DNA from 3 places in the Noviherbaspirillum album genome. Region 3 is predicted to be linked to each of the others. Evidence: predicted binding sites of a transcription regulator. Region 3 holds the regulator's gene; each other region holds the start of a gene.
The links. The regulator sigma-54, encoded in region 3, starts transcription at its own class of promoters, with help from an activator protein. The targets are predictions, from matches to a motif close to TGGCANGNAANCTGCTTT.
Positions count from the first base shown of each region.

Region 1: the regulator sigma-54 is predicted to act here: its motif matches at 2,840-2,857, upstream of glnA (type I glutamate--ammonia ligase).
Region 2: the regulator sigma-54 is predicted to act here: its motif matches at 1,637-1,654, upstream of nirB (nitrite reductase large subunit NirB).

Region 1 is NZ_JAWIIV010000007.1:201,641-211,537, reverse strand. It holds gene glnL (nitrogen regulation protein NR(II)) at 1-540, opposite strand, end outside; gene RY831_RS11100 (DUF4124 domain-containing protein) at 618-1,136, opposite strand; gene glnA (type I glutamate--ammonia ligase) at 1,302-2,717, opposite strand; gene RY831_RS11090 (rhodanese-like domain-containing protein) at 3,139-3,591, shown strand; gene RY831_RS11085 (TAXI family TRAP transporter solute-binding subunit) at 3,618-4,955, opposite strand; gene RY831_RS11080 (hypothetical protein) at 5,092-5,661, opposite strand; gene RY831_RS11075 (peptide chain release factor 3) at 6,184-7,851, opposite strand; gene orn (oligoribonuclease) at 7,939-8,526, opposite strand; gene RY831_RS11065 (M48 family metallopeptidase) at 8,570-9,829, shown strand; gene rsgA (ribosome small subunit-dependent GTPase A) at 9,839-9,897, shown strand, end outside.
Region 2 is NZ_JAWIIV010000010.1:22,932-32,828, forward strand. It holds gene nirB (nitrite reductase large subunit NirB) at 1-1,578, opposite strand, end outside; gene RY831_RS13440 (nitrate/nitrite transporter) at 1,851-3,065, shown strand; gene RY831_RS13445 (bifunctional protein-serine/threonine kinase/phosphatase) at 3,190-4,893, shown strand; gene RY831_RS13450 (hypothetical protein) at 5,003-5,470, shown strand; gene RY831_RS13455 (ankyrin repeat domain-containing protein) at 5,467-6,024, shown strand; gene RY831_RS13460 (ABC transporter ATP-binding protein) at 6,096-6,911, opposite strand; gene ntrB (nitrate ABC transporter permease) at 6,975-7,892, opposite strand; gene RY831_RS13470 (CmpA/NrtA family ABC transporter substrate-binding protein) at 7,914-9,164, opposite strand; gene RY831_RS13475 (ANTAR domain-containing response regulator) at 9,443-9,897, opposite strand, start outside.
Region 3 is NZ_JAWIIV010000019.1:73,625-83,521, forward strand. It holds gene lptA (lipopolysaccharide transport periplasmic protein LptA) at 1-345, shown strand, start outside; gene lptB (LPS export ABC transporter ATP-binding protein) at 347-1,087, shown strand; gene RY831_RS20440 (RNA polymerase factor sigma-54) at 1,105-2,598, shown strand; gene hpf (ribosome hibernation-promoting factor, HPF/YfiA family) at 2,690-3,040, shown strand; gene RY831_RS20450 (enoyl-CoA hydratase/isomerase family protein) at 3,275-4,366, shown strand; gene RY831_RS20455 (deoxyguanosinetriphosphate triphosphohydrolase) at 4,375-5,535, opposite strand; partial or broken gene aroKB (bifunctional shikimate kinase/3-dehydroquinate synthase AroKB) at 5,532-7,209, opposite strand; gene RY831_RS20470 (Ig-like domain-containing protein) at 7,261-8,805, opposite strand; gene RY831_RS20475 (type IV pilus secretin PilQ) at 8,830-9,897, opposite strand, start outside.

The DNA of each region.
Region 1 (9,897 bases), on a different contig from region 3:
CTTGATGATGACCTGCGTGTATTCGCGCAGCTCCTTGAGCTGCCGTTCGGGCAGCTCGAACTCGAGCAGCTGCGCCGCGCCGCGGATGCCACCGAGCGGATTCTTGATTTCATGCGCGAGATTGCGGATGAGCTCCTTGTTGGCCTGGCTCTGGTCGAGCAGCCGCTCTTCCCGGTCCAGCTTGAGCTGCTGCACGTTTTCGCGCAGCTCGATCAGCACCGGCGTTTCCGGATTGTCCACGGCGGTGACGATCACATGCACCTGCAGCGCTTCCCGCCCTGCCCGCTCCAGCGTCAGGTCGAGGCGCTTGTCGGCGAAACGATGCTGGAGCGCTTCCTCGAATACATCGGCGAGATGGTCGCCGTTGAGGAAAAGGTCGCCCAGGCGCTGCGAAACCAGCGCCTTGACCGAACTTTCGAACAGGTTCTCCGCGGCGGCATTGGCATAGACGATGCGGCTGTCGGAGTCGAGGATGATGACTGCGGACGACAGCAGTTCAAGTCCTTCAAGGGAATGGCGGGGAGTGGATTGGGATGTCATGAAAAGTAAAGGGCTGCATTCGCAGCCCCTATTATGCAAACGTCGTACCCGAAAAGCGATACACGATGACGGTCGTCTTACTTGAGGTTGCCGATCTCGCGCTTGAGTGCCTCGATATTCTTTTCCGTGCGGCCGATGTCGTCCTTCATGGCCGCGACCCGCTCCTGGTAGCGGGCGAAGTTGCGCTCATCGCCGCGGCGTTCCGGCTCGCCATTGTTGAAATCCTTCTTCAGGCCGGCCAGCTTCTGTTCCTCGCTGCGCATTTCATCCAGCAGGATCTGGCGCCTGTCGTTGTCCCGGGTTTTCTGGGTATCGCTATCGACCCGAGGAAAATCGGACGGGGAATTCGACGGCTTGGCTGCGGCAGTCGTCTGCACGACCGGCCTGCGCGCCGCGGCGGCGGCGGAGGGCGGCGCCGGAATCATCGTGATACCCGGGAGATCGATCTTCTTGCAGCCCTTGGTCAAGCCGGTGTTCTTGTATTCCTTCTTGCCGGATTCATCCACGCAGAGAAAGACCTCGCTCTGCGCAAAAGCACTTCCAGCGCTTCCGGCAATGCCTGCAGCAAGCCACAGGCCCAAAAATAGTTGTTTCATAATATTTCTGCTTGGAAACAGTAAAGGCAGCTACAAGTTTATGGCAAGAAACAGGCCTTTACAAACATTCGATTCAGAACGTCTTATAGCACAACAGTTCCTGCAAACAAAAAAGGGAAAGCCGAAGCTTTCCCTTTGTTACAACACTTCAATCAGCGTGGCTGATTACAGCGAATAGTACATATCGAACTCGATCGGATGAGTCGTCATGCGGAAGCGCTGGACTTCCTGCATTTTCAGCTCGATGTAGGCATCGATCATTGTGTCGCTGAAGACTCCGCCGCGTGTCAGGAACTCGCGGTCCTTGTCGAGATACTCGAGCGCTTGGTCGAGCGACGAGCAGACGGTCGGGATCAGCTTGTCTTCTTCCGGCGGCAGGTGGTACAGGTCCTTCGATGCTGCCTCGCCCGGGTGAATCTTGTTCTGAACGCCATCCAGGCCGGCCATCATCAGTGCCGAGAAGCACAGGTACGGATTGGACAGCGGGTCCGGGAAGCGTGCTTCCACGCGACGGCCCTTCGGATTGGCGACGTGCGGAATACGGATCGAAGCGGAGCGGTTTTTCGCCGAGTAAGCCAGCTTGACCGGAGCTTCAAAGCCGGGAACCAGACGCTTGTAGGAGTTGGTGCCCGGGTTGGTGATCGCGTTCAGCGCGCGTGCATGCTTGATGATGCCGCCGATGTAGTACAGCGCGAAATCGGACAGGCCGGCATAGCCGTCGCCTGCGAACAGGTTCTGGCCGTCTTTCCAGATCGACTGGTGTACGTGCATGCCCGAGCCGTTGTCGCCGACCAGCGGCTTCGGCATGAAGGTTGCGGTCTTGCCGTAGGTGTGGGCGACGTTCCAGATCACGTACTTCAGGTTCTGTGTCCAGTCCGCGCGCTCGACCAGGGTCGAGAACTTGGTGCCGAGTTCGTTCTGGCCTGCGCCGGCGACTTCGTGGTGGTGAACTTCGACCGGGATGCCCATGGCTTCGAGAATCAGGGACATTTCCGAACGCATGTCCTGGAAGCTGTCGACCGGGGGAACCGGGAAATAGCCGCCCTTGACGGTCGGACGGTGGCCGGTGTTGCCGCCTTCGAGGTCCTTGCCTGTGCTCCAGGAAGCTTCTTCGGAATTGATCTTGACGAAGCAACCGGACATGTCGATCTTCCAGCGGACGCTGTCGAAGATGAAGAATTCGGGTTCCGGGCCGAAGTAGGCTGTGTCGCCCAGGCCGGAAGACTTCAGATACGCTTCGGCGCGCTTGGCGATGGAGCGCGGATCGCGGTCGTAGCCCTTGCCGTCTGCGGGTTCGATGACGTCACACTGCATGAACATCGTCGTCTCTTCCATGAAGGGATCGATGTTGGCTGTGTTCGGATCAGGCATGAGCAGCATGTCGGAAGCTTCGATACCCTTCCAGCCGGCGATGGAGGAGCCGTCGAATGCATGGCCTGCTTCGAACTTGTCCATACCGAACTGCGAAACGGGAACAGTAACGTGCTGCTCCTTGCCTCGGGTGTCTGCAAAACGAAAATCAACGAATTTGACTTCGTTGTCTTTCGCCATCTTCAAGACCTCTGCGGCCGTACGTGCCATGCGAATCTCCTAAAATGAGCAATTGATGCGTTGGTTATGCAATTGGGTTGAGCCGACACTGTTCGCAGTAACGCGAGGGCAGCGGTACACATCGAAGTGCGACCAGAACTCAGCCCGGAATGATAGCAGATTCCATGCCACCAACTTGAGAAATGACAAACCCGCCGCACCGGCATGATGCAGGCTAAATAGCGAAAATAGTGCGCATTTGTAAGCTTTTTCTCAACAAAAATGCTCAAGCATAACTCACCAAAAAAGTGCGCCCCGTCTCCCATGCACGTTTTTGGTGAGAAGTGATTTTACTTGGTTTATTTTTGCACCGTTCGAGTGCATCCAGATGAATGCAATTGCTGCAAAGTCGGAAGGCTGCGCGATTCGATAAAATAGGCAAATTCTCATCTCCGACATCTGGTTCGACATCATGGAAATTCTTGCCAAGGCACGGGAACGCGGCCAGCAAAACGCTCTTCCCTACGCAGGCGCGGTAACGCCGGCCGAAGCTTATGAACTGCTTCGCACCGATCCGCGCGTGAAGCTCGTTGATGTGCGCACCAACGCCGAACGCGACTGGGTCGGCCGGGTTGTCATTCCGGAAACCCAGCATGCGGCAGTGCAATGGAACACCTATCCCGGCAGCGTGCAGAATCCCGCATTCATGGAGGAGCTCTCGCGTGTCGCCGAAAAGGAGAACGTGCTGCTGTTCCTCTGCCGCTCCGGCGTGCGTTCGCGCCACGCCGCCAAGTTGGCCACCGAGAGCGGTTATGCCCATTGCTTCGACATCCTGGAAGGTTTCGAGGGCGACAAGGATGCGGAAGGACACCGCAAGACCGTGGGTGGCTGGTGCAAGGCAGGATTGCCTTGGGCCGGGGCCTGAGTTGATTCGCCGCCGGGTCCGAGGGTTTAGGGTGCCGTCTTTTCCATCAAGCCCGCGATGCGGCGCCGGACGAAATTGATGTGACTGCGCAAGCCATAGAGCTCGTCGGCGAACGACAGCGGTATTGAAATCCGATTGACACGCTCCTCGATGTCGTTGAGGCGCTGCAGCTGCGCCGGATACACTTGCGCATGCTTTTCCGGCGGCACGTCCTCGATTTCCTGCTCCACCGCGCGCAGCTGCCCGTACCAGCGGTACACGCGCGAGCGCACCTTCCAGACATACAGCGGTGGAATGATGCGCGACAGCGGCAGAATGAGCGCGCCCAGCGCGACCACCACCACCCACATCCGTTCGAAGAAATTCGCCAGCCAGAACGGCAGGTAGCGCTGCAGCAGCGGCTGTCCATTTTTATAAAACTTCTCGGCTGCGGGCGATACCGGTATCTCGGTATAGCTGGCCGTCGGAAATTCGCCACGCCTGCTGAACCAGCCCGAATTGCCGTGAATGTCAGCCGCCGACTGCACGAAGAGATTCACCACCGCGGGATGCAGGTCTTCGCGCGCGACCAGGGTCGCCGTCGGCGCGATCAGGTGATAGTCCTTGGGTGGAAGATCGCGCCCGAGATCGACGATGCCTCTTGGCAGAACCACATGCGACAGGAACGGGAAGCGGCGGGTGTAGGCTTCCGCTTGTGAAAAATCGAAGAGCTTGATGCCTGGCGTCTGCAGCAGCATCTGAATGAGAGGCGCATCCGGCGCCGAACTGAACACCAGGCCATCGATGCGGCCTGCCAGCAGTTCCACGGTGGCCGGCGTGTCTTCCAGCATCTCCAAGCGTACGTCACCGGCTTCCATGCCATTCACAGACAGAATCTTTCTAAAGAGTTCGGGCACGCCGGTGCCTTCCGGGCCGACATTGATTCTCAAGCCTTTGAGCTGCGTCAGCTGGTTGACGTTCTTCGCGCTGCGCAGGAAGATCCATACCGGTTCGGTGAACAGGCTTCCGAGCGACACCAGGCCGCTGCGTTCGGCGGCCTGGTGTTCGCCCGATCCGCTTTGAACGAAGGCGATGTCCACTCCCGACTCGGGATCATTGAGGCGCTGCATATTTTCACCGGACCCCAGCGACGGCTTCTGCACGACGCGGATGTCATATCGTGCCAACGCGCCCGCATATTTCTTTCCGAGCGTTTCATAGGCACTGTTTTCCTGTCCGGTTGACAGGGTGACGGCAGATGGCGGCGACGGATCGACCAGCCAGTAGGCGAGCACGCAGGTTGCGAGGATGGCAATGGCTGCCGGACCGGCCGCGATCAGAAAATCACGCAGGGAAAAGCGCGTGAACTTGAGCATCTTGGGCATGCGCGAGCGAAAGGATTTCATGGGGCGACACGATGCCAAGAAACCCCTTCCAACGCAAGCTTCGGAGAACGCAGCCGGTTACCAGATGTGACTTGATCCCGTCATGGGCCGCATGACGGACGCGAAGAAAGTCCGCTTAGTGATAATTCGCGGATGAACGATCGGCATGCATGGATGGCAAGCCGGTGCGCGGCTGGCGGACTTTCCATTGTCTCGATGTCTCCGACAGGCTTTGCGCAGCGATGCCGAACCAGTCCTCGACGGTAAGCAGATGGCGCGCCATCGGCAGCAGTTCGCGTTCCTCGCGATCCAGGCGAGTCGACACATGCCGGCAATACAGTTCCATCGAGTTGCAAAGTTCCCCTGCCCTCGCCAATCCGTGGTCGAACGCGGCGGACAATTGCTCCCCGACCGCGCGCAGGATGCCGGTGGCTTTCGATCCCAGGCTTTCCAGGTCTGCGACCAGCACTTCGGCGTCACGCCCGAAGCGGCGCAGCGTCGGCATCACGTAGCGTTCGATCTTTCGGCTGCGGCAAAAATGCTCGAAATGCATGAGTCTGTTGAACGTCGCATCGAGCGTGGCAAAGTCGAGCCGCTGCATGCCTTTCCATGCGTTCTCCATATGCTGCTGCAGCCGCCCCAGCATATGGCGTGCTTTGTCCTGCTCGGCAGCGATAGCGATAATGGAATAGGTTGCAGTCAGCATGGGGGCCTCTGATGATGTATAGCGGAATAAGCTGTGCTTCTAGCAAGGTGAATGTCGGCTGGACCGATTTTTCGAAGGCCCGATTCAGATAATCGACCCTCGACGCGGCAGTAAATTCATTGCAACCCTGACGCATGTTCTATCGGGTTTAGGAGCCATCCGCCGATGAGCGCCGCAGGGTACCTTCTCGGTCCGAGGCAATGAGAAATTCCAGCACAGGATGCCCGGAAACTTCATGAAAACAAGACACGAAAAAGGCAGGTTTGAAAACGTGCGGTGAGTATAGGGGCCTGCCCTCGCACCTGTTTGATATGCCACAAATTGTGCGCCAAGTTGGAGCTATCTATCGGCATATTCCATTCAACAAATGTTATCTGCCGTGAACGTGTTCAATCGCTGTAGTTTTTCAATGCTTTCATATTGAAAAAACCTGGAATTCGGTTCAAACCGTTTTGACGAGCAATGAAAAAGCCGGCGGTACGTATCGTAGCGCCGGCTTTGCGGTGACTGCGGAAAAGCGGATCAGCCCACTTTCACCGCATGCTCGCGCGTGGCATGGAAGGTCAGTTGCGGCCAGCGCTCCTGCGTCAGCTTCAGGTTGACGCCCGAGGTGGCGAGATAGGCCATGTTATTGGCGGCATCGTAGGCGACATTGGCGCCTGCCGACGACCTTTCAAAATCGGCGAGCGCCTTCTTGTCGTCGCTCGAGATCCAGCGCGCACTGCTGATGCTGGTGCCTTCAAATACCGCGTCCACGCCATACTCGTTGAGCAGGCGGCTCGCCACCACTTCGAACTGCAGCACACCGACTGCGCCCAGGATCAGGTCGCCGCCATGCACCGGCTTGAACACCTGGACCGCACCTTCTTCGCCCAGCTGCTGCAAGCCCTTGTGCAGTTGCTTGATCTTGAGCGGATTGCGGATGCGCACCATGCGGAAGAAATCCGGCGCGAAATATGGAATGCCGGTGAACTGCAGCTGTTCGCCTTCGGAAAAACTGTCACCGATCTGCATATTGCCGTGGTTGGGCAAGCCGATGATGTCGCCCGCAAAAGCCTCTTCCACCTGCTCGCGGCTCGATGCCATGAAGGTCACCACGCTTGACACCTTGATCTCCCGGTTCAGGCGCAGGTGCTTGACCTTCATGCCGCGCTCGAAGCGCCCCGAACAGACTCGCAGGAAGGCGATGCGATCGCGGTGCGCAGGGTCCATGTTGGCCTGGATCTTGAACACGAAGCCCGAGAACGGCGCTTCCACCGGCGTGACGGCACGCACCGAAGCATCGCGCGGGCGCGGCGCCGGCGCCCAGTCAAGCAATGCGTTCAGAATTTCACGCACGCCGAAGTTGTTGATGGCGGAACCGAAGAACACCGGCGTCTGCGTGCCGGCCAGAAAGGCTTCCAGGTCGAACGGATGCGACGCGCCGTGCACCAGTTCGACTTCCATCTTCAGCTGCTCGATTTCAAGCGGGAACATCTCCGACAGCCGCGGATTATCAATGCCCTTGACGACTTCGAATTCCTGGTCTGCCCGTTCCGAGCCCGCCTTGAACAGCAGGATTTCATCGCGCAGAAGGTGATAGACGCCGCGGAAATTCTTGCCCATGCCGATCGGCCAGGTGACCGGCGCGCACTGTATCTTCAGTACCGATTCGACTTCATCGAGCAGTTCCAGCGGATCGCGCGTTTCGCGGTCCATCTTGTTCATGAAGGTCAGGATGGGCGTGGCGCGCATGCGGCAGACGTTGAGCAGCTTGATCGTCTGCTCTTCCACGCCCTTGGCGGCGTCGATCACCATCAGCGCCGAGTCCACTGCTGTCAGCACGCGATAGGTATCCTCGGAAAAGTCCTGGTGGCCGGGGGTGTCAAGCAGGTTGACCACGTGGTCGCGGTATTCGAACTGCATCACCGAGCTCGCCACGGAAATGCCGCGCTGCTTTTCGATTTCCATCCAGTCCGAGGTCGCGTGCCGGCCGCTCTTGCGCGCCTTGACCGTGCCGGCCAGCTGAATCGCGCCGGAGAACAGCAGGAGTTTTTCAGTGAGCGTGGTCTTGCCCGCATCCGGGTGGGAAATGATGCCGAAGGTACGGCGACGCGCGACTTCCCTTGCGATGAGTTCGGCAGGAACCTTCCGGGTATCCGCGATGTTGTCGACCGCTTCGGTCGACGGGGTATCAGGTACTGAGGCCATGTTTCGGCTCTTAAAAAACGGTGTGTCGGGGCTTGCCCGGCGAAGCCGGCAAGCGGATGCTTGGGAATTCGGGAAACCTGCGGAGCGTCAAGCCTTGATGAAATGCTCGCGGTAATAGCGCAGTTCTTCTATCGATTCGATGATGTCGGCCAGCGCGGTATGCTTTTGATGCTTCTTGAAACCCGAGGAAATTTCCGGCTTCCAGCGACGGCAGAGTTCCTTCAGGGTCGACACGTCAAGATTGCGGTAATGGAAGAATGCCTCCAGCTTGGGCATGCCGCGCACCATGAAGCGACGGTCCTGGCAGATCGAATTGCCGCACATCGGCGATTTGCCTGCGGGAACGTGGCGCTTGAGAAACTCGATCAGCGTAGTTTCGGCATCCGCCTCGCTGACTGTCGACGCCTTGACACGGTCGATCAGTCCGGAACGCCCGTGCGTGCCCTTGTTCCAGGCGTCCATCTTGTCCAGTACCTCATCCGGTTGATGAATTGCAAACACCGGGCCTTCGGCAAGAATATTCAATTCCGCATCCGTGACCACGCAGGCAACTTCGATGATGCGGTCGCTGTCGGGGTCGAGTCCGGTCATTTCCATGTCTACCCAGACAAGATTGAATTCGTTCGGGCGTACGGGCGCGGACGGAGCGGCATTTGTTTCAATAGCTTGTGACATAATCTAAATCCTCAGTAATTCGCCATTTTCTCACAGGCACAGCATGTCTTCACTCGCGTTTTCGGTATTGTTCGTCGGTTTTCTGGTTGTGACGCTGATCGTCCGCTTCTGGCTGGGTTCCCGTCATATCAGGCATGTGATCGCCCACCGCGGCGCGGTGCCGGCCGAATTCGCGGAGAAAATCCCGTTGCATGCGCACCAGAAGGCGGCCGACTATACCGTTGCCCGGACCAAGCTGGGCCTTGTCACGCTGCTTGTCAATGCAGGCGTCCTGATCGGCTTCACCCTGCTTGGCGGCCTGCAGTGGCTGGCGGTGACGCTATTCAACCTGACCGGCCCCGGCATGCTGCACCAGCTTGCCCTGCTCGCCGCATTCGCAGTTATTTCCGGCTTGGTAGAACTGCCGTTCGATTACTACAAGCAATTCGTGCTGGAAGCGAAATTCGGCTTCAACAAGATGACGCTCGGCCTGTTCATCTCCGACATGGTCAAGAATACGCTGGTCGGCATCGTGATCGGATTACCGCTGATCTGGGTCATCCTGACCCTGATGGATAAGTCCGGCAGCCTGTGGTGGTTCTATGCGTGGCTGGTCTGGACCGGCTTCCAGCTGCTGATGCTGGTCCTGTACCCGACCGTCATCGCGCCTCTCTTCAACAAGTTCACGCCGCTGCAGGACGAGAGCCTGCGCTCCCGCATCGAGAACCTGATGCAGCGCGTCGGCTTCGCCTCCAAGGGACTGTTCGTGATGGACGGCTCCAAGCGCAGCGCGCACGGCAATGCATACTTTTCCGGCTTCGGCGCCGCCAAGCGCATCGTCTTCTTCGACACGCTGCTGGCCCGCCTGGGGCCGCAGGAAATCGAAGCCGTTCTTGCACATGAACTCGGCCATTTCAAGCTCAGGCACATCATCAAGCGCATCATCGTGATGTTCGGCGTATCGCTCGGCCTGCTGGCCCTGCTTGGCTATCTGAAGACGCAGGCATGGTTCTACACCGGGCTGGGTGTCGATCCGATGCTCCTGACCAGCAACGACGCGATGGCGCTGATCCTGTTCATGCTGGCATTGCCCGTCTTCACTTTCCTGCTGTCGCCGCTGACCTCGATCACTTCGCGCAAGCATGAATTCGAGGCGGATGCCTTCGCCGCGAAACATACCAATGCGCAGGACCTGGTGTCGGCGCTGGTCAAGCTGTACGAAGACAATGCCTCGACCCTGACTCCCGATCCGCTGCACTCAGCGTTCTACGACTCGCATCCGCCGGCCAGCATACGGATTCATCACCTGTTGGCCAGCCGGTAGAGCGCCCACATGACAAGAGAACAAGGAACCGTCATCGCGGCGCACGGCAGGCATTACCTGGTGCAGGC
Region 2 (9,897 bases), on a different contig from region 3:
GTTCGGCGTGCGCCACTCGAGGAAATGCATCGCACCGGAAATCGTCAGCAATTTGTTGACCTTGATCGCATCGCGCACTTCCTGGTGGGTGCGGTCGGTGCAGCCGCACATCGGCTTGACTTTGGCCGAGGTCGAATAGTCGCCGCCGGCGGTGAACATGATGATCTGCTCGACCAAACCGGTGCAGGAACCGCAGGAGGCCGATGCCTTGGTGTGCTTGCGCACGTCGTCCAGCGTAAACAGGCCCTTCTCCTTGATGGCCTTGACGATGGCGCCCTTGCACACGCCGTTGCAGCCGCAGACTTCTGCGGTGTCGGGCATGGCCGCGGCCTTGGTGAAACCCTCGTGGCCGACATCGCCGGGGCGGCCGGTGTTGGATTCGCCGAACATCAGCGTATCGCGGATCTCGCCGATGTCGCGGCCTTCGCGCAGCAGGCTGAAATACCAGGAGCCGTCGACGGTATCGCCGTAGAGGCAGGCGCCGACCAGCTTGTCGTTCTTGATCACCAGCTTCTTGTAGACGCCGCCTATCGGGTCCGACAGCACGATTTCCTCGGTGCCTTCTCCGCCCATGAATTCGCCGGCGGAAAACAGGTCGATGCCTGTGACCTTGAGCTTGGTGGAAGTCACCGATCCCTGGTAGCGGCCGATGCCGAAGTTGGCGAGGTGGTTGGCGCAGACCCTGGCCATCTCGAACAGCGGCGCGACCAGACCGTAGGCGGTGCCGCGGTGGTTCACGCATTCGCCGACCGCATAGATGCGCGGATCGTAGGTCTGCATGGTGTCGTTGACCACGATGCCGCGGTTGCAGTAGAGGCCAGCCGATTCCGCCAGCGCGGTGTTCGGCCGGATGCCGACCGCCATCACCACCAGTTGCGCCGGGACTTCGACGCCGTCGGTGAAGCGGATGGCTTTTACGCGGCCGTTCTCGTCGCCGACGATTTCTTTCGTGTTTTTTTCGAGCAGGAAGGTCAGGCCGCGGTCTTCCAGCGACTTCTGCAGCATCTTGCCGGCGACCGGGTCGAGCTGGCGCTCCATCAGCCAGTTCGGCAGGTGCACCACGGTCACGTCCATGCCGCGCAGCTTGAGGCCGTTGGCCGCCTCCAAACCGAGCAGGCCGCCGCCGATGACCACCGCGTGCTTGTGCTGCTGCGCGGCCTCGATCATCGCGTTGGTGTCCTGGATGTCGCGGTAGGAAATCACGCCCTCGAGATCCTTGCCGGGCACCGGAAGGATGAATGGATTGGAGCCGGTGGCGAGCAGCAAGCGGTCGTATTCCGCCACCGTGCCGTCTTCCGCGATCACTTGCCGCCGCACGCGGTCGATCTTGGCGATCTTTTTGCCGAGATGGAGAGTGATGTTGTTCTGCTCATACCAGTCGACATCGTTGAGCATGATGTCCTGGATGGTCTGTTCGCCGGCGAGCACCGGCGACAGCAGGATGCGGTTGTAGTTGGCATAGGACTCGGCACCGAACACGGTGATGTCGTACACATCCGGCGCGATCTTCAGCAGCTCTTCCAGCGTGCGCACGCCCGCCATGCCGTTCCCCACCATGACTAACTTCAGCTTCTTCATCAAAGCTCCCTCTCGTGTGGCCTCGCCATTGAAGCCTGAAGATAAACATGCATGTCTCTAAGCAGGAGGCATGCCAATCGATTGCGTGGGAAAACGCACTGCGGCGGCTCCGGTTTTGCACTGCGCCGGTGCGGCGTGCGGCTTCATGCCTCACAACGCACCTAATCACGGCATGGTTTGCCTCATGACGGGCGCCCGCGCGCGCAAACGCAGTGGCATGCTGCTTGCATAAGTGCATGGCAGTCTCTCAAACCCTGGTGCAAAGGAGCATCGTGAAAACAACGTCGTTTTGGAAGGCGGGACACACGCCTACCCTGCTCGCTTCATTTTTCTATTTCGATCTCAGCTTCATGGTGTGGGTGCTGCTCGGCCCGCTCGCCGTGCAGATTTCGACGGATCTCGCCCTGACGCCCGCCCAGAAAGGCCTGATGGTGGCCACGCCATTGCTGGCCGGCGCGCTGCTGCGCATCGTCATGGGCGTGCTGGTCGATCACCTCAAGCCCAAGAAGGCAGGCGCCATCGGCCAGCTCGTGGTCATCGCCGGCCTGGCATGGGCTTGGCTGGGCAACCTGGCCAGCTACGGACACATGCTGACCCTGGGCGTGCTGCTCGGCGTCGCCGGCGCGGCCTTCGCGGTGGCCCTGCCGCTCGCCTCGCGCTGGTATCCGCCCGAGCACCAGGGCACCGCGCTGGGCATCGCCGGTGCCGGCAATTCCGGCACCGCCTTCGCGGCGCTGTTTGCGCCCTCCCTGGCGATCGCTTTCGGCTGGCAGAACGTATTCGGGCTGTGCCTGATTCCGCTGGGCGTGGCGTTCGCGGTCTACATGACCTTCGCCAAGGACGCGCCGTCCGCGCCGCCGCCCAAGTCGCTGACCGAATACCTGCATGTGCTCAAGGACAAGGACGCATGGTGGTTCATGTTCTTCTACAGCGTCACCTTCGGCGGCTTCTCCGGCCTGGCTTCCTCGCTCACGATCTATTTCAACGGCCAGTACGGCCTGTCGCCGGTCACGGCGGGATACTTCACCGCAGCCTGCGTGTTCGCCGGCTCGCTGGTGCGCCCGCTGGGCGGCATCGTCGCCGACCGCATCGGCGGCATCAAGACGCTGTCTATCATGTATGTGCTGGCCGGCCTGTTCCTGTTCATCGCCAGCCTCGGCATGCAGTCCTACGTTGGCGCGCTGGCCGTGTTCGTGCTGGCCATGCTGGCGCTGGGCACCGGCAACGGCGCGGTATTCCAGCTGGTGCCGCAGCGCTTCCGCAAGGAGATCGGCGTCATGACCGGCCTGGTCGGCATGGCCGGCGGCATCGGCGGCTTCTACCTGGCATCCAGCCTCGGCTATTCGAAGCAGGTCACCGGCAGCTACCAGCTCGGCCTGACGATTTTCGCAGCGCTGGCGGTGACGGCGCTGGTCGGCCTCAGCTTCGTGAAGAACCGCTGGCGCACTACCTGGGGCAGCGCTGCGATGACGACGGCAAAAATCTAGGTCTTCGCGACTCCAGCCACGGCAGTGGCTACAATGACACTGCCGCACCTGCGGCGGATGAAGCATGCAAGGCTTCATCCGCCGCAAGTGCATTTCCGCCACCCGTTTCATTATTCGATCATTCATGCCTCTTGCTGTCCTGACCGGCCACGATTCGCGCACCGGCGTACGCGAACGCAATGAAGACTTTGTCGGCATGGTCACGCCTGCCGAACCCGACTTGTCCACCAAGGGCCTGATGGCCGCCGTCGCCGACGGTGTCTCCGGCAATGACGGCGGACGCGAAGCCTCCGAGTACACGGTGCGCGGCCTGCTGACCGATTACTATGCGACGCCCGATACCTGGCCGGTCACCCAGGCGATGGACAAGGTGATCAAGGCGATCAATGGATGGGTGCAGCACCAGGGATCGATACGGCGTGAACTGGCTGGCATGGCCACCACACTAACTGCGGTGGTACTGCGCGGCACCTATTACTACTTTGCCCATGTCGGCGACACGCGGCTCTACCTGCTGCGCGGCGGCGCGCTGACGCGGCTGACCACCGACCATGTCTGGGACCGCCCGGAAATGCAGCATGTGCTCACCCGCGCCATCGGACTCGATACGCGCATCGCGATCGACCATGGCATGGGCGAGCTGCGCGAGCGCGACGTGTTTCTGCTAGCCTCGGACGGCGTGTGGGGCTGGATGAGCGAATACGACATCACGCATGCGCTGTCCGCCGTAGCCATGGATCGGTCCGATCCCGAGGCGACCGCTGCGGCGCTCGTCGATGCGGCGCTGGCGGCCGATTCGTCCGACAACTGCAGCGCGTTGGTGCTGAAGGTCGTGACGCTGCCTGAAGAGAACCTGCGCGACGCGCTGTCGGGTTCGCGGCAGCTGCCCTTGCCGCCGAAGCTCAAGCCGGGGCAGGCCATTGATGGCTACGAGGTCGAGGACGTGATCCATGCTTCGCAGGCGACCCTGCTCTACCGCGTGCGAGAGCCGAAGTCGCAGCGGCAGCTGGTGCTCAAGACCCTGCACCCGGACCGCGCCAGCGATGCCCATGAACGCTCGGCCTTCGCGCACGAGGAATGGCTGGCCAAGCGCGTCGTCGCGCGCTTCTTCCCGCAGGTCATCGTGCCCGAGCAAAAGAATTACCTGTATTACCTTAGCACCTGGCATGAAGGCGCGACGCTGCAGCAGATGCTCGACGCCGGCACGCACTTCACCGCACCGGAAGTGGTCACACATGGCGAGAAGCTGGTGCGCGCGATCGGCGCGCTGCACCGGCGCAGCATTCTCCATCGCGATATCAAACCGGGCAATGTGCATCTCGGCGCGGATGGCGAATTGCGGGTGCTCGACCTGGGCGTGGCGCTGTCGGGACTGGAAAGGGAGGACGGCATCCATGCGCCGCAGGCCGGCACGCCATCGTTTCTCGCACCAGAGCAATTCGACAATGCGCCGCCGTCGCGGCAGACCGATGTGTATGCGGCTGGCGTCACGCTTTACCAGATGCTCACGCGACACTATCCCTACGGCGAGATTGAGCCCTTCCAGCGCCCGCGCTTCGGCGAGCCGGCGCCGCCGAGTCGCTATCGGCCCGATGTGCCTGCATGGCTTGACAATGTGCTGCTCAAGGCGGTGGCGCGCGATCCGGCGGACCGCTATGAGACTGCAGAGGAATTTCTGATCGCTCTGGAGCGCGGCGCCAGCAATCCGGTACCGGCGCGATCGGTCACGCCGCTTGCGAAGCGCGATCCCGCCGGGCTATGGCGCGCCGTTGCCGTGAGTTCAGTCGTGCTCAATCTGCTGATGCTGTATCTGCTTGTCATGAGGTAATGCGGGCGTGATGCGCTTTCGCCAATGTAGCGACCTACTTTGTTGACAGGTTTGCAATTTCCCACTGAGAATGGCCTCTGTTTTTGACCATGCAAAGAGAGAAGCTGTCATGGGTTCCATATTGATCAATGTTCCTGATATTCCGGACTCCGAACTTGTTTATGACGAAATTGAAACGAAGCGCATCTTGAATTTCTTCTGGCCGTTCATGAAGGAACGCATTGAGGCCATGCAGATTGAAAATGACGTCAGGCGCCTGGCGCAGACCGCCCTGATCGCGGCGATAGAAGCATCATATGCGCTCGGTTTCATCCATGCGCTGGCCTACACTGTCGCCCGGCCTGGATCAGGCATCAAGTCGCTTTGTAAAAAGCTTGCAAGCCGGTTCGTCAAGCATTGGTGGAAGCACACCACTCAGCGCGATCTTGAAAACGTAAAAATATATGATCGAATAAAAGACCAGGTTGCTCGCGCGCTCAGACATCGACTGGAAAACTTATCCCAGGGCGTAGCATTGCGGCGCATCCCGATACCTTTCTATGTCGCCGCCAGTCAGTCTGACGCCGTATGGGTATGAAGAGAAAACGATTGGCAAGCCGGTATTTGGGCGCAGCGGTGGTCGCCATAATCATGGGCATGGCCGGCTTGTATGCGGTGATCGTATATGACGAACTCGACGACGAACCGCTTTCCCTCATCAGCTGCATCGAGGTGGAAGCGAAATGGCTCGCATGGACATGCAAGCAAGTCCTCCTCCATGCGTCTCTATCTCCAGATCATGTGCGCGAGCTAAATGATTCAGGGGGCGCCTCTTATCCAGTTTCAATGCAAGATGCGAACGACGCGGAAGACATCCTGGGCTTGTTCCTTTCCCGAGGTGTCGACATCAATGCTGCAGACAAACGGGCAAACGATTGGACGGCCCTGCATTCGGCCGCAATGAACAGCGCTCCTGACCGAGTCGCCATGCTGCTTCGCTACGGCGCCCGCACCGATGTGCGCGACAAACACGGCTCTACCCCGCTGGATGTTGCCCGTCGCGCCCTGCAGCGCTTCCCGGGCGATCCTAGGCTTCCTGAAAATATTCGCTTGCTGGAAGCCGCCGAACGAAACAGTCCGGCATCAAGATAAGCGCAGCCGGGAATAGCGACGACGGCCTTTCTAACGCCGCTTTTCTCTTCCCGGCCGAATCCGACGCAAGGCTATGCCGCTTCCTTCTCCGCCGCCGGATGCGACTGGCGGTGATACAGGAATTCCAGCACCGCGCTGCGGTACTCGATGTACAGCGGATCATGCGCCAGTGCGACGCGGTCGCGCGGGCGCGCAAGCCTGACGTTGACGATGTCGCCGATGGTCGCCGCCGGTCCGTTGGTCATCATCACGATGCGGTCCGACAGCAGCACCGCCTCATCCACGTCGTGCGTTACCATCACCACGGTGGACTGCGTCTTGGCGACGATCTTCAGCAATTCATCCTGCAGGTGGGCGCGGGTCAGTGCATCGAGCGCGCCGAAGGGCTCGTCCATCAGCAGGACCTTGGGTTCCATCGACAGCGCGCGGGCGATGCCGACGCGCTGCTTCATGCCGCCGGAGATTTCATTCGGGCGCTTCTGCTCGGCATGGGTCAGGCCGACCAGTGCCAGCGCCGCGCTGGTGCGCTCCTTCAGCCTGGCCTTGCTTTCGGTAGCGCCGAAGACGCGCTCGACCGCGAGATAGACATTCTCGTGGCAGGTCAGCCACGGCAGCAGCGAATGGTTCTGGAACACGACCGCGCGCTCCGGCGCCGGTCCCGCGATTTCCCGGTTGGCGCACAGCAGCGTGCCGTCGCTGGCCTTGAGCAGGCCGGCGATCAGGTTGAGCAGCGTCGACTTGCCGCAGCCGGAGTGGCCGATGAGGGTAATGAATTCGCCCTTCGTCACGGTCAGGTTGATGTCGCGCAGCGCATGAAAGGTGCCCTTCCTGGTGTGAAAGACCATTTCCGCGCTCTGGATTTCGATGAATTTGCCGAGGTTTTCCATGATGTTCTCCATGGCCCCTTACTGCCTGAAGCAGCAAGGGGCGCTGTATAAGGTTGGTGCTGCCTAGCTGCGCACTTCTTCGTAGGTGAAGGCCTTGGCCAGCGCCACGAGCGCCTGTTCCAGCAGCAGGCCGACCACGCCGATGACGACGATGGCGATGATGATGTGCGGCACGTTGAGGTTGTTCCACTCATCCCAGACCCAAAAGCCGATGCCCACGCCGCCGGTCAGCATTTCCGCCGCGACGATCACCAGCCATGCGGTGCCGATCGCCAGCCGCACGCCGGTCAGCATGTAAGGCAGCACCGACGGGAAAAGAATCTTGGTGACGATCTTCCACTCCGACAGGTTGAGCACCTTGGCCACGTTCATGTAGTCCTGCGGCACGCGCTGCACGCCGACGGCGGTGTTGATGATCATCGGCCAGATCGAGCAGATGAAGATGGCCCAGATGGCGGCCGGATTGGCAGCCTTGAAGACCAGCAGTCCGATCGGCAGCCAGGCCAGCGGCGACACCGGCTTGAGCAGGCTGACGATGGGATTGAACATGCCCGCCAGGAACTTGAAGCGGCCGATCATGAAGCCGAGCGGAATGCCGACCAGCGCCGCCAGGCCGAAACCGGTGGCCACGCGCTGCAGGGACAGCAGCAAGTTCCAGCCTATGCCCTGGTCGTTCGGCCCCTTTTGGTAGAAAGGATCGGAGAACACATTGACGGCTTCCCGGAAGGTCACCATCGGCGACGGGAAGCCGGCGTTCTTTGCCGCGACGATTTCCCAGATCAGCACCAGCACCGCAAGGCCGAAGATCGGCGGTATCACCGCCATGAAGAAGGGCTTGAAGGAAAGCTTCTTCGCGGGCTTCGCCGTGCTTGCCCGAGTCCGCACGGCGGCATGTTCTCCGGCATTGGCTTTCATAGGCGGTGACTCCGAGACCGGCTCTGCCGGCGTATTGAGGGAGACGTTGTTCATAACTGCGCTCATGCTGTTCTCCGATACGGTAAGTTAGGCTTTGATCTTGAAAGAGTCGATATAGGCCTTGGGATTCTTGCCGTCCCAGACCGTACCGTCGATCAGCTTCGAGGTGCGCATCGCATCCTTTGGCACGCTCGCCTTCGCCATGCTGGCCGCATCCTTGTAGAGGTCGATCTGGTTGATCTGCCTGGCGACCGCGAGATAGTCGACGTCTTCCTTGAGCAGGCCCCAGCGCTTGTGCTGCGTAAGGAACCACATGCCATCTGACAGGTACGGAAAATTCACCGCGCCGTCGTTGTAGAACTTCATGTAGTTTGGATCGTCCCAGGTCTTGCCGAGGCCATTCTGGTAACGGCCGAGGATGCGCTGGTTGATCACGTCGACCGAGGTGTTCACATAGGACTTGTCGGCGATGATCTCGGCCATCTTGTTCTTGTTGGTGAGGCCGGCGTCGATCCACTTGCTGGCTTCCAGCACGGCGGCGGTCATCGCGCGCGCGGTATTCGGGTATTTCTTGACGAAGTCGGCGGTGGTGCCGAGCACCTTCTCCGGATGATCCCTCCAGATGTCCTGCGTGGTGACGCCGGTGATGCCGATGCCGTCGGCGATCGCACGATGGCCCCAGGGTTCGCCGACGCAATAGCCGTCCATGTTACCGACCCGCATGTTGGCCACCATCTGAGGCGGCGGCACGGTGATGATCTTGGCATCCTTCATCGGGTTGATGCCGTAGCTGGCCAGCCAGTAATACAGCCACATTGCATGGGTGCCGGTCGGGAATGTCTGCGCGAAGATGTATTCGCGTTTCTCGGTCTGCATCAGCTTGGCCAGCGACGCACCGTCGACCGCGCCCTTGTCGGACAGCTTCTTCGACAGCGTGATGGCCTGGCCGTTGTTATTGAGTGTCATCAGCATGGCCATGTCCTTCTTCGGGCCGCTGACGCCGAGGTGAACGCCATAGATGAGGCCATACAGCACATGCGCCGCATCGAGTTCGCCGTTGACGAGCTTGTCGCGCACGCCTGCCCAGGAGGCTTCCTTGGTCGGGGTGATCTTGATGCCGTATTTCTTGTCGAAGCCGAGGACGGATGCCATCACGACGGATGCGCAATCGGTCAGCGGAATGAAGCCGATCTTGACCTCTTCCTTTTCCGGCTTGTCGGAACCGGCAGCCCATGCGCCTTGCGTGGCCAATCCACCGAATGCGCCGGCTGTGACTGCTGCGCCCGCCTTGATGATGCTGCGACGGGTCAAATTGGTGCTGCTTTCTTTTTTTGTCATGATTTCCTCATGCATTGATTTGAATCCGGCAAAAAGAAAAGGCGTCCGGGCAGCATGAGCGCTAGCTCATCTTGCCTCGGACGCCTTTGTCCAAAATGTCTCGACCACCATTGGTCGAAACACCCTACTAATCGTTGTGCCATCCTTGGCACATCAGGATTGTTTGCAATCCCTGTGCCAACCCGTCCTGGTGCTTATTTCCCGAATTTGATTTTGAACAGCACGTTTTCCGCACCCTGTTTGTGCACCGCATTAAAACGGGGCGGTGCATGCCGCATTTAAAGGAGCAGGTCCGCCACGTCGATCATGCGCTGCGCCACTTCGGACAGCTTGAGATTCTTGTCCATGGCCAGCCGGCGCAGCTTGCGATAGGCATCATCCTCGCTGCAATGATGCCGTTCCATCAGCAGGCCCTTTGCCCGCTCAATCAGCTTGCGCTCGGCCAGCTTGAGCTTGGTCTCCGACAGTTCATGACGCAGTTTCTGGTCGACTTCGAAGCGGGCCAGCGCAACGTCGAGCACCGCCTTGACCCGCTCGGCGGACAGGCCGGCCACCACATAGGCGGAGACACCGGCCTCGATGGCCGCGTGCATCTTGTCCTTGTCCTTGTCCTCGGTGAAGCAGACGATGGCGCGCCTGTCATTCGCGGTGGCAGCGACCACCTTCTTCAGCGCGGCGTCCGACTGTTCGTCGACGATGATGACGTCCGGCTGCAGCTGGGCGATCTGGTCTT
Region 3 (9,897 bases):
ACGCAGGATCCGGCCGGTTATCAGTATGCAACGCTGCTGGCGCCGCCGGGCGGCCTGGCGACATTCCGCCAGAAGCGCGACGGCGGGCCCGACCAGTGGATGGAAGGCCAGGCCGAGCGCATTGAATACAACGGCAAGACAGAAATCGTGAAGCTGTTTTCGCGGGCGAAGATGCGGCGCCTCGAAGGAACCAAGGTCATGGATGAAGTCGAAGGCGAATTCATTTCCTATGACAGCCGCGCGGAGTTTTTTACCGTCAACAATACGCCGAGCGGCGAGACGAAGCCGGGCGGCGGCCGCATTAAGGCGGTAATACAGCCGCGAACCGAAACAAAGGGCAAATAGCATGGCAAGCACATTGGTCGTTCGCGGCTTGCAGAAAAGCTACGGCACCCGCCAGGTGGTGCATGACGTGTCCCTGCAGGTGGAAAGCGGCGAGGTGGTCGGGCTGCTGGGCCCGAACGGCGCCGGCAAGACAACTTCGTTCTACATGATCGTCGGCCTGGTGCCGTCGGACGCGGGCGAGATCGATCTCGACGGCGTGGCGATTTCGCGCATGCCGATTCACCGGCGCGCGACGCTGGGCCTGTCCTATCTGCCGCAGGAAGCATCGGTGTTCCGCAAGCTGACGGTGGAAGACAATATCCGCGCGGTGCTGGAACTGCAGCGGGTGGACAACAAGCCGCTGAGCAAGGAAGCGATCGACAAGCGGCTCAATACGCTGCTGTCGGAACTGCAGATCGAGCGGCTGCGCGAAAACCAGGCGCTGTCGCTGTCGGGCGGCGAGCGGCGGCGCGTGGAAATTGCGCGCGCGCTGGCGACCAATCCGCGCTTCGTTCTGCTGGATGAGCCGTTTGCCGGTGTCGATCCGATCGCCGTCATTGAAATCCAGCGCATCGTGCGCTTCCTGAAAGAGCGTGGCATCGGCGTATTGATCACCGACCACAATGTGCGGGAAACACTTGGCATTTGCGACCGTGCCTATATCATCAATCAAGGCTCGGTACTGGCAAGCGGCCGCCCGGATGACATCATTGCCAATGAGTCCGTGCGGCGCGTGTATTTGGGCGAACACTTCCGGATGTAGGGAAGAATCAGACAGGTATGAAACAGACTCTCCAACTTCGCGTATCGCAACACCTCGCGCTGACACCGCAGTTGCAGCAGTCGATCCGATTGCTGCAACTGTCGACGCTCGAGCTGCATCAGGAGCTGGAACAGATCCTCTCGGACAATCCCATGCTCGAACGCGTGGATGATCCCCTGGATCACTCCGTGCGGCTGCTCGCCGACGGCGCCATCAGCGCCCCCGGGTCAAGCAGCAGCAATGAGGCGCCGCCGGGCGAGGCATCCTCCTCCACGCGCGACGAACCCGAAGGCGCCTATGAAGGCGGCGCCGACAATGGCGAAGGCGGCGAAGGCGGTTCCGCATCGGACAGCGAATGGAGCTTCGACGATGTCGCGCGCACATCGAAGGCGCCGGAAGACGACGACGCACGGCCGCAGCTGGAAGCGCACGAAACCACGCTGCGCGAGCACCTGCTGGAACAGATGCGCGTCACCGTCAGGGAACCGCGCGACCGCGCGCTGGTGGAACTCCTCATCGATGCCTTGAACGACAACGGTTACCTGGAAGAACCGCTGGAAGAGATCCATGCGCGCCTGCCGGAAGAGCTGGAAATCGAACTTGATGAACTCAACGTGGCGCTCAAGCTGCTGCAGAGTTTCGATCCGGCCGGCGTCGGTGCGCGCAATGCGTCCGAATGCCTCGCGATCCAGATCCGCCGCATGCCGAAGGTGCCGCTGGTCACACGGCGCCGCTCGCTCGAGATCGTCGAACAGTATCTGCAGCTATTTGCGCAGCGCGATTTCAACAAGCTGAAGAAGGCGCTGGACTGCGACGAAGAGGACCTGCGCGAGGCACAGCATGTGATCAAGAGCTGCAATCCGCATCCGGGCGCGCTGTATGCGTCCGATGCGTCGGACTTCGTGGTGCCCGACGTGATCGTCAAGAAGACCAAGAACGGCTGGCAGGTAATGCTCAATCATGAAGTGATGCCACGCCTTCGGGTCAATGCGCTATATGCGAACATCCTCAAGCAGAGCAAAGGTGAGGGATCACTCTCCTCGCAACTGCAGGAGGCGAAGTGGCTGATCAAGAACATGCGCCAGCGCTTCGACACCATCCTGCGCGTGGCACAGGCCATCGTCGACCGCCAGCGCAATTTCTTCTCGCATGGCGCGGTCGCCATGCGCCCCCTTGTCTTGCGCGAAATTGCTGATACACTGGGTTTACACGAGAGCACTATCTCTCGGGTAACAACACAAAAATACATGCTCACCCCGCATGGAATGTTTGAGTTGAAGTATTTCTTCGGCAGCCACGTTGCAACGGAAGCCGGGGGCGAAGCCTCCTCCACTGCGATACGGGCCCTGATCAAACAATTGATAGGAGCAGAAGACCCCAAGAATCCTTTTTCAGATAGCAAAATTGCGGACATGTTGGGGGAACAGGGCATGGTGGTCGCACGGCGCACCGTCGCGAAATACCGGGAAGCCTTGAAAATTCCTCCCGTTAATCTGCGCAAATCTCTATAGTTGTCATCGTAGTACCGATGTTGCTGTGTTCCGGCGTGACCGCCGCGGGCACGTTGCGAACCTCCAGCGACGCCAATCATAGGAGCGCTGTATGAATCTCATAATCAGTGGACATCACCTCGATCTGACCCCTGCCATCCGCGAATACGTGGAGACGAAACTGGACAGGATAATCCGGCATTTCGATCATGTCATTGATATTGCAGTCATCCTCGGGGTTGAAAAGCCCTCTGAAAAAGACAAGCGGCAACGCGCCGAAGTCAACCTGCGCCTAAGGGGAAACGTCATTCATGTCGAGAGTTTTGCACAGGACGTCTATGCGGCGATCGATACGCTGATGGACAAGCTGGATCGCCAGGTGCTGAAGTACAAGACCAAGCTGCAGGACCATCAATGCGAAGCCATCAAGCGCATGCCTGCTGAAGCTCAGGCTGCTGAATAAGGAACCGGGGGGTCCCTTGCCGCACACCGGCAAGCCACTCGATCAAGGGCGCTTCGGCGCCCTTTTTGCTGGCACGGCCGCAAGCGGCGGGAGGCTCATGGCGTCAGGAATGGCGTCAACTGTCAGGCCGGCGACTGCGGACAATCGGCATCGCCGATACAATATCCCTGCCCTTCTCCGGGCTCACTGACGCCCGGGAATTCGACCGTTCATCACCGTTGATCATCCTATCCCATGACAGACTTCGTCCGCACGGCCATTACCAATCACATCGGCATCATTACGCTGGATCGTCCCAAGGCATTGAACTCGCTTTCGCTGGAGATGGTGCGCGCCATCACGCAGGCGCTGCTTGCCTGGCGCGGCGATGCTGCAGTACGCGCGGTGCTGATCCGCAGCAGCAGCGAAAAGGCATTCTGCGCCGGCGGCGATATCCGCTTCTTTCACGAGGCCGGACGCAGCACGCCGCTTGCGGGCAGCGCATTGCTCGAGGATTTCTTCACCGAGGAATACGCGCTCAACCACCTGATCCATACCTATCCCAAGCCCTATATCGCCATCATGGACGGCATCGTGATGGGCGGCGGCATGGGTATTGCCCAGGGCGGTGAAGGCAACCGCATGCGCGTCGTCACCGAACGCACGAAAATGGCCATGCCCGAAGTGAACATCGGGCTTTTCCCCGATGTCGGCGGCAGCTATTTCCTGTCGCGCTGCCCCGGCCAGATCGGCGCCTATCTCGGCGTCACTGGCGAGGTCATCGGCGCGGCCGATGCATTGCATGCGGGACTGGCGGATGTGTACGTACCGTCATCGGAACTGGGTACCCTGGTGGACATGGTGTCGTCGAGTCAGGCAGCGGACCTGCGCCATGCCATCCTGGAGTTCGCTGCCCCATTCCAGGCCCAGGCCGAACCCGCGGCAAGCACGCTCGCCGCACAGCGTGGCAGCATGGACCGGCACTTCGCGGGCAATACGGTGCAAGCCATCGCCGCATCGCTGGCAGGCGATGACGATGCCTTTGCGCAGAAGACGCTGTCGGTCATGCGCAAGCGTTCGCCGCTGATGATGTGCGTGACCCTGGAGCAGCTGCGGCGTGGAGCTGCACTGAGCGTTGCGGAATGCCTGCGCATGGAGCGGACGATGGTCCGGCGCAGTTTCGAGAACGGCGAGGTGCTCGAAGGCATACGTTCGGTTGTCATCGACAAGGACAATGCGCCGAAATGGCAACCAGCTTCGCTGGACGAGGTCGATGCGGCGATGGTCGAGCGCTTCTTCGCGCCGGCCTGGCCGCCGCATGCGCATCCGCTGCGTGAGCTGAGTTAAGAACGAGGCTAGATCTCGCCGACCGTGAACAAACGGCGATGCTCACGCATCGCGTAGCGGTCGGTCATTCCGGCGATATAGTCGGACACCTTGCGCGCCTGCGTCTGCTCCGTATCATCCCGAGCACCATTGCCTTCCCCGCGCGGCACCTGGTAATCCGGCGGCAGCAGGCGCGGCTCCTGCATGAAGGCGTCGAACAGGTCGCGCACGATGCGGCGCGCCTTGCTCGTCATGCGGTTCACCTGGTAATGCTGGTAGAGATTGAGGCGCAGGAAACGCTTGAGCTGAGCCGCTTCCTTTTCCATGGCGCCGGAAAAGCGAATCAGCGGCGCGCCGTTGCGCACATCATCGATGGACCTGATTCCCGCCTGGGCAATGCCTTCCTGCGACGTATCGATCAGGTCGACGATGAGCGCATTGATCATGCGCCGTATGGTTTCATGGATCGCCCGCCGGCCCGTGATGCCGGGATAGGCCATTTCGACTTCCCGGCGGTGGCGCGCATAGAAATCCACTTCATCGAGCTGCGCGGTGGTCAGCAGGCCGGAACGCAGGCCGTCGTCGATGTCATGATTGTTGTAGGCGATTTCATCCGCGAGATTGGCCAGCTGCGCTTCCAGCGAGGGCTGCTTCTTTTCGATGAAACGCATGCCCACATCGCCCAGTTTGGATGCATTCGTCAACGAGCAATGCTTGAGTATGCCTTCGCGGGTTTCGAACATCAGGTTCAGGCCGTTGAAGGCGCCGTAATGCTCTTCCAGGTCGTCCACCACGCGCAGGCTCTGCAGGTTATGCTCGAAGCCGCCGTAGGCCTTCATGCAGTCGTTCAGGGCTTCCTGGCCGGCGTGGCCGAAAGGAGTATGTCCAAGGTCGTGCGCGAGTGAAATTGCCTCCACCAGGTCTTCATTGAGCTGCAGATTGCGTGCGATCGAGCGGGCGATCTGCGCCACTTCGATGCTGTGGGTCAGGCGCGTGCGAAACAGGTCGCCTTCATGATTGACGAAGACCTGGGTCTTGTATTCCAGCCGGCGGAATGCCGTCGAATGAATGATGCGGTCGCGGTCGCGCTGGAATTCGGTGCGCGACGCGGGCGCAGCCTCCGCAAAGCGCCGGCCTCGCGATGCCTCGGAGCGCGCGGCATAGGGTGCGAGGTGGGCTTCGTAATTCATCGCCCGACGCAGGCTTTCAGCGTGGCCAGCAAGGCTTCCTTCGGCACCGGCATGACGACTGACGTACCCAGCGGCTTGAGCAGGATGAACTTGATCTGGCCGCCTTCATTCTTTTTGTCGACTTCCATCAGTTCCAGCCAGCGGTCTTCGCCGAGGTCGGGCGCATCAATCGGCAGGCCGGCCGCCTGCACCACGGAGGCGATACGCGCACGGGTGCCGGCATCGATGAAGCCGAGCCGACGCGACAGGTCGGCAGCCATCACCATGCCGCAGCCGACGGCCTCGCCATGCAGCCATTCGCCGTAGCCCAGGCCGGATTCGATCGCATGGCCGAAGGTATGGCCGAAATTCAGGATGGCGCGCAAGCCCCCTTCCCGCTCGTCCTGCCGCACCACGTCGGCCTTGATTTCGCAGGAGCGCCGGATCGCATGGGATAGCGCATCGGCATCCTTGGCCACCAGCCTGGCCATGTTCGCCTCGATCCAGTCGAAGAACGGCGGATCGATGATGGCGCCGTGCTTGATGACTTCCGCCAGGCCGGCGGATAGCTCGCGAGGCGGCAGCGTATTGAGGGTGCCGGTATCGGCAATCACCGCCTGCGGCTGGTAGAAGGCGCCGATCATGTTCTTGCCGAGCGGATGGTTGATGCCGGTCTTGCCGCCCACCGACGAATCGACCTGCGACAGCAGGGTGGTGGGGATCTGGATGAAGGGCACGCCGCGCATGTAGGAAGCGGCGGCGAAGCCGGTCAGGTCGCCGATGACGCCGCCGCCCAGCGCGATCAGGGTGGTCTTGCGGTCGCATTTCTCGGCCAGCAGCACGTCGAACACCTTCATCAGGCTGGCCCAGTTCTTCTCTTCCTCGCCGTCGGGCAGGACGATGGTCGTGACCTGCTTGCCCGCATCGGCAAGCTGGCGAGCCAGGCGATCGAGATAGAGCGGGCCGACGACGGTATTGGTGACGATGGCCACGCGCTTGCCGCGCACATGGCGGCTGACCAGGTCGACGTCGTCGAGAAGGGATTGTCCGATCGCGATCGGATAACTGCGTTCGCCCAGATCGACCTGCAAGGTGATCGGCATGCTGCGCTGCGTCATGGCAAGAATCTTATTTGGGTTGGTTCGGCACGACCTCGCTCTGGCCAGCGCTGTCGCCCGGACTGGCGGCAAGGCCCAGCTGATTGATGATCGTTTGTACAAGAGATTGTACGTTAGGACGGCCGGTTTCCACCACGTGGTGCGCCAGTTCGAGGTAATACGGCTCCCGCTCGCGGGCCAGCTGCTCGATTTTCCCGCGCGGATCGGCGGTGCGCAGCAGCGGACGGTTCTTGTCGTGGCTGGTGCGCTGGAGGATGCTGTTGACGCTGGCACGCAGGTAGATCACGGTGCCGCGGCTTCGCAGAACTTCCCGGTTTTCCGGTTTCAGGATCGCGCCGCCGCCTGTCGCCAGGACGATATCCTGCAGGCCGGTCAGGTCGCGGATGACTTCCGATTCGCGATGGCGAAAGCTGGCCTCTCCCTCGATTTCGAAAATCAAAGGAATAGAGGCGCCTGTGCGCGCCTCTATCTCATGATCGGAATCGATGAACCGCTTGTTCAGTCGCCTGGCAAGGGCGCGGCCGACCGTGGTCTTGCCGGCGCCCATGAGGCCGATTAGAAAAATGTTTCCCGACATAATGATGGGCGTTCGTTTTGCTAAAAACGAACGCCTTAATGTTTTACACCTCTACGAACCCATATAAGTAAATTTTACACGCAGGTTGGACGGCGTTTGCAGCGGCGTCTTTGCGGTCACGTCGAATCCGCCGGTCTTCTGAGTGCCGGTGCCTGTGCAGCCTGCCGGCGTGACGGTAACCTTGTGCCGGGTACCGCCTGCACCGCCTACCAGGGGACGGTTATCGTATCTCACGGCATCCGGTGCGACGGTTACTGTAGCATTAGTCGGGTTAGCTGCGGCAACCGTTGTGCTTTCGGGCAGGGGATTATTCAGATCATCGCTGATTTCGACATCCATGGTGACTGGAGCACAGCTGGCGCCAAAGTCGAAGCTCACCGAACCGTCCGCTGCCGGAGTGACTGCCGGCGAGTTTACTTTGATTGATGCAAACGAGCTGCTCATGATGAAGCTGCGGCTTGCGGACAGCACGCCGGTGGCATTGGTAGCGGTTGCCGTAACCGTGACGAGACCGCTGGCCGGACGCGGATTCTGGCTGCGCCAGGTCACGCTGCACTCACCCTTGACGGTCAGGCAGCGCGCGCCGCCGTCGCCGACGATCGCGCCGCCATCGGTCGTGAACACCACTTGCGTGCCATCCGCCACTGCGCCGCCATTGCTGTCTGCGAGCAGTGCAATGACTTTGTTGGTCACATTGTCAACGTTCATGCCTTCAACGAAGAATTTTTCCGCCGACAGCGAGAATGCTGTCTGGACCGGCTGGCCGGTGGTGACCGTTACCGTGTCGGAAATCTTGCTGATTGAGGTGCCAGTCACTGTCGCCAGCACGGTTACCGTAGTAGGTTGCGTACCGGAGTTGACCGCAACGGTGACGTTACCGTTAGAGTCGGTCGTACCCGAAGTCGAGGCCAGCGTGACCGGGCTCGCACTCTGGGTTGAAAACCTGACCGGCAAGTTCGCCACGCCGCTGCCGGATGCGTCCACCACGCGGAAGGTCAGCAGGGCCACCTCGGTGCGGCCATTGCCGCCGGCGCCCTTGATAACGATGGATTTATCGTTCGGAACAGCGGACACGAAATCCATTGCGATGGGCGTCGCAGTGGCTGCCGCGCCGATCGAGAAGGCAGTCTTGCCGGTGACTTCCGTTGTTCCGGTGACGATGGCCTTGGCGGTCACATTGGTTGCGCCGCTGCCCTTGCCTGCCGATTTCACGCTGACCTGCGCGACGCCATTGTCGTCGGTCAGCGCTGTACCGGATGCGGGAGAAAGCACAGCGAGATCGCCTTCGATGCCGAAAGTCACCACGGTGTTCTTGACGGGCACGCCAGTACTGTTGGTCACCGTCGCCTTCACGATCAAGGCATTGGAGCCGGTAACGAGATTGCTCTGGACGCCTGCCGCATCGGTAAGCACCAGCGTGATCTTGCCCGCTGTCGTTGTGGAGCCCGAGCCGGAGCCTGTGCCGCTTCCGCCGCCAAAACTTGTATTGCCCGGCGACCCGCCGCCGCCGCCGCAAGCCACCAGCAAGGCCGCGCACATGCCGTACACCGCGGGCGCGAGATACTTGCCTATCTTGTTCTTGAAAAAAGATCCCATAATCTTCCCTGTATCGTTTGTGGATTAGCGTGCCGAGATGCGTTCTGCGACGACCTTCGGCGTGATGAAGATGAGTAGTTCTGTCTTGTCGCTGGTGCGCGCCGTGCTCTTGAACAGGTTGCCCACGACCGGAATGTCTCCAAACAGGGGCACCTTGGTGTCGTTGGTGCGCTCGACCTGCTGGAAGATGCCGCCGAGTACCACCGTGCCGCCGTTCTCGACCAGTACCTGCGTCTTGACGTGCTTGGTGTCGATGGCAAAGCCGGCACGGGTCTCGACGCCGACGCTGTCCTTGTTGACATCCACGTCGAGAATGATGTTGCCGTCGGGCGTGATCTGCGGCGTGACTTCCAGCTTGAGATTGGCCTTGCGGAAGGCGATGGATGTCGCGCCGCTCGATGTGGCGACCTGATAGGGCAATTCGGTGCCCTGTTCGATCAGCGCCTTGAGCTGGTCGGCCGTGACCACGCGCGGACTGGAAATGATCTTGCCCTTGCCATCGGCTTCGAGGGCCGACAGTTCGAGGTTCAGGAAGCGGTTTGCGGCCGCCGAGAACAGGCTGACCGCGAGGCTGCCGGGATTCGCGCCGTTGATGCCGGCCGCGGGCAGGTTCACGAACTGGGTATTCGGAATATAGCTCTGGTCGGTGATCTCCGCCTGCCCCGTCTGTTCGCCCACGCCCTGGTAATTGCCGGTGAGCGCCGCGCGGGTGCTGCCGGCAACCCCGTAGCCGACGTTGCCGCCGCGGATGCCTCGCATGTCGGAAAAGCCGAGCTTGGCGCCGAGGTTGCGGCTGAACTTGTCATCGGCTTCGACGATCCTTGCTTCGATCAGGACCTGCTTCGAGGCGATGTCGGTTTTCTGCACCAGCTTGCGCACTTCCTCGAGCTTGGACGAGATGTCGGTGACGAAAAGCTGGTTGGTACGGGGATCGATGACCGCGCTGCCGCGCTTGGACAGGATGCGATTCTTGCTGTCGCCGCTGCCGGCATTATCGATGCCGAATACCTGCTTGAAAGCCTCGGCCTTCTGGTAGTTCAGCTGGAAGGTTTCCGTCTTCAGGGGTTCGAGTTCGGCGATCTGGGCCTTCTG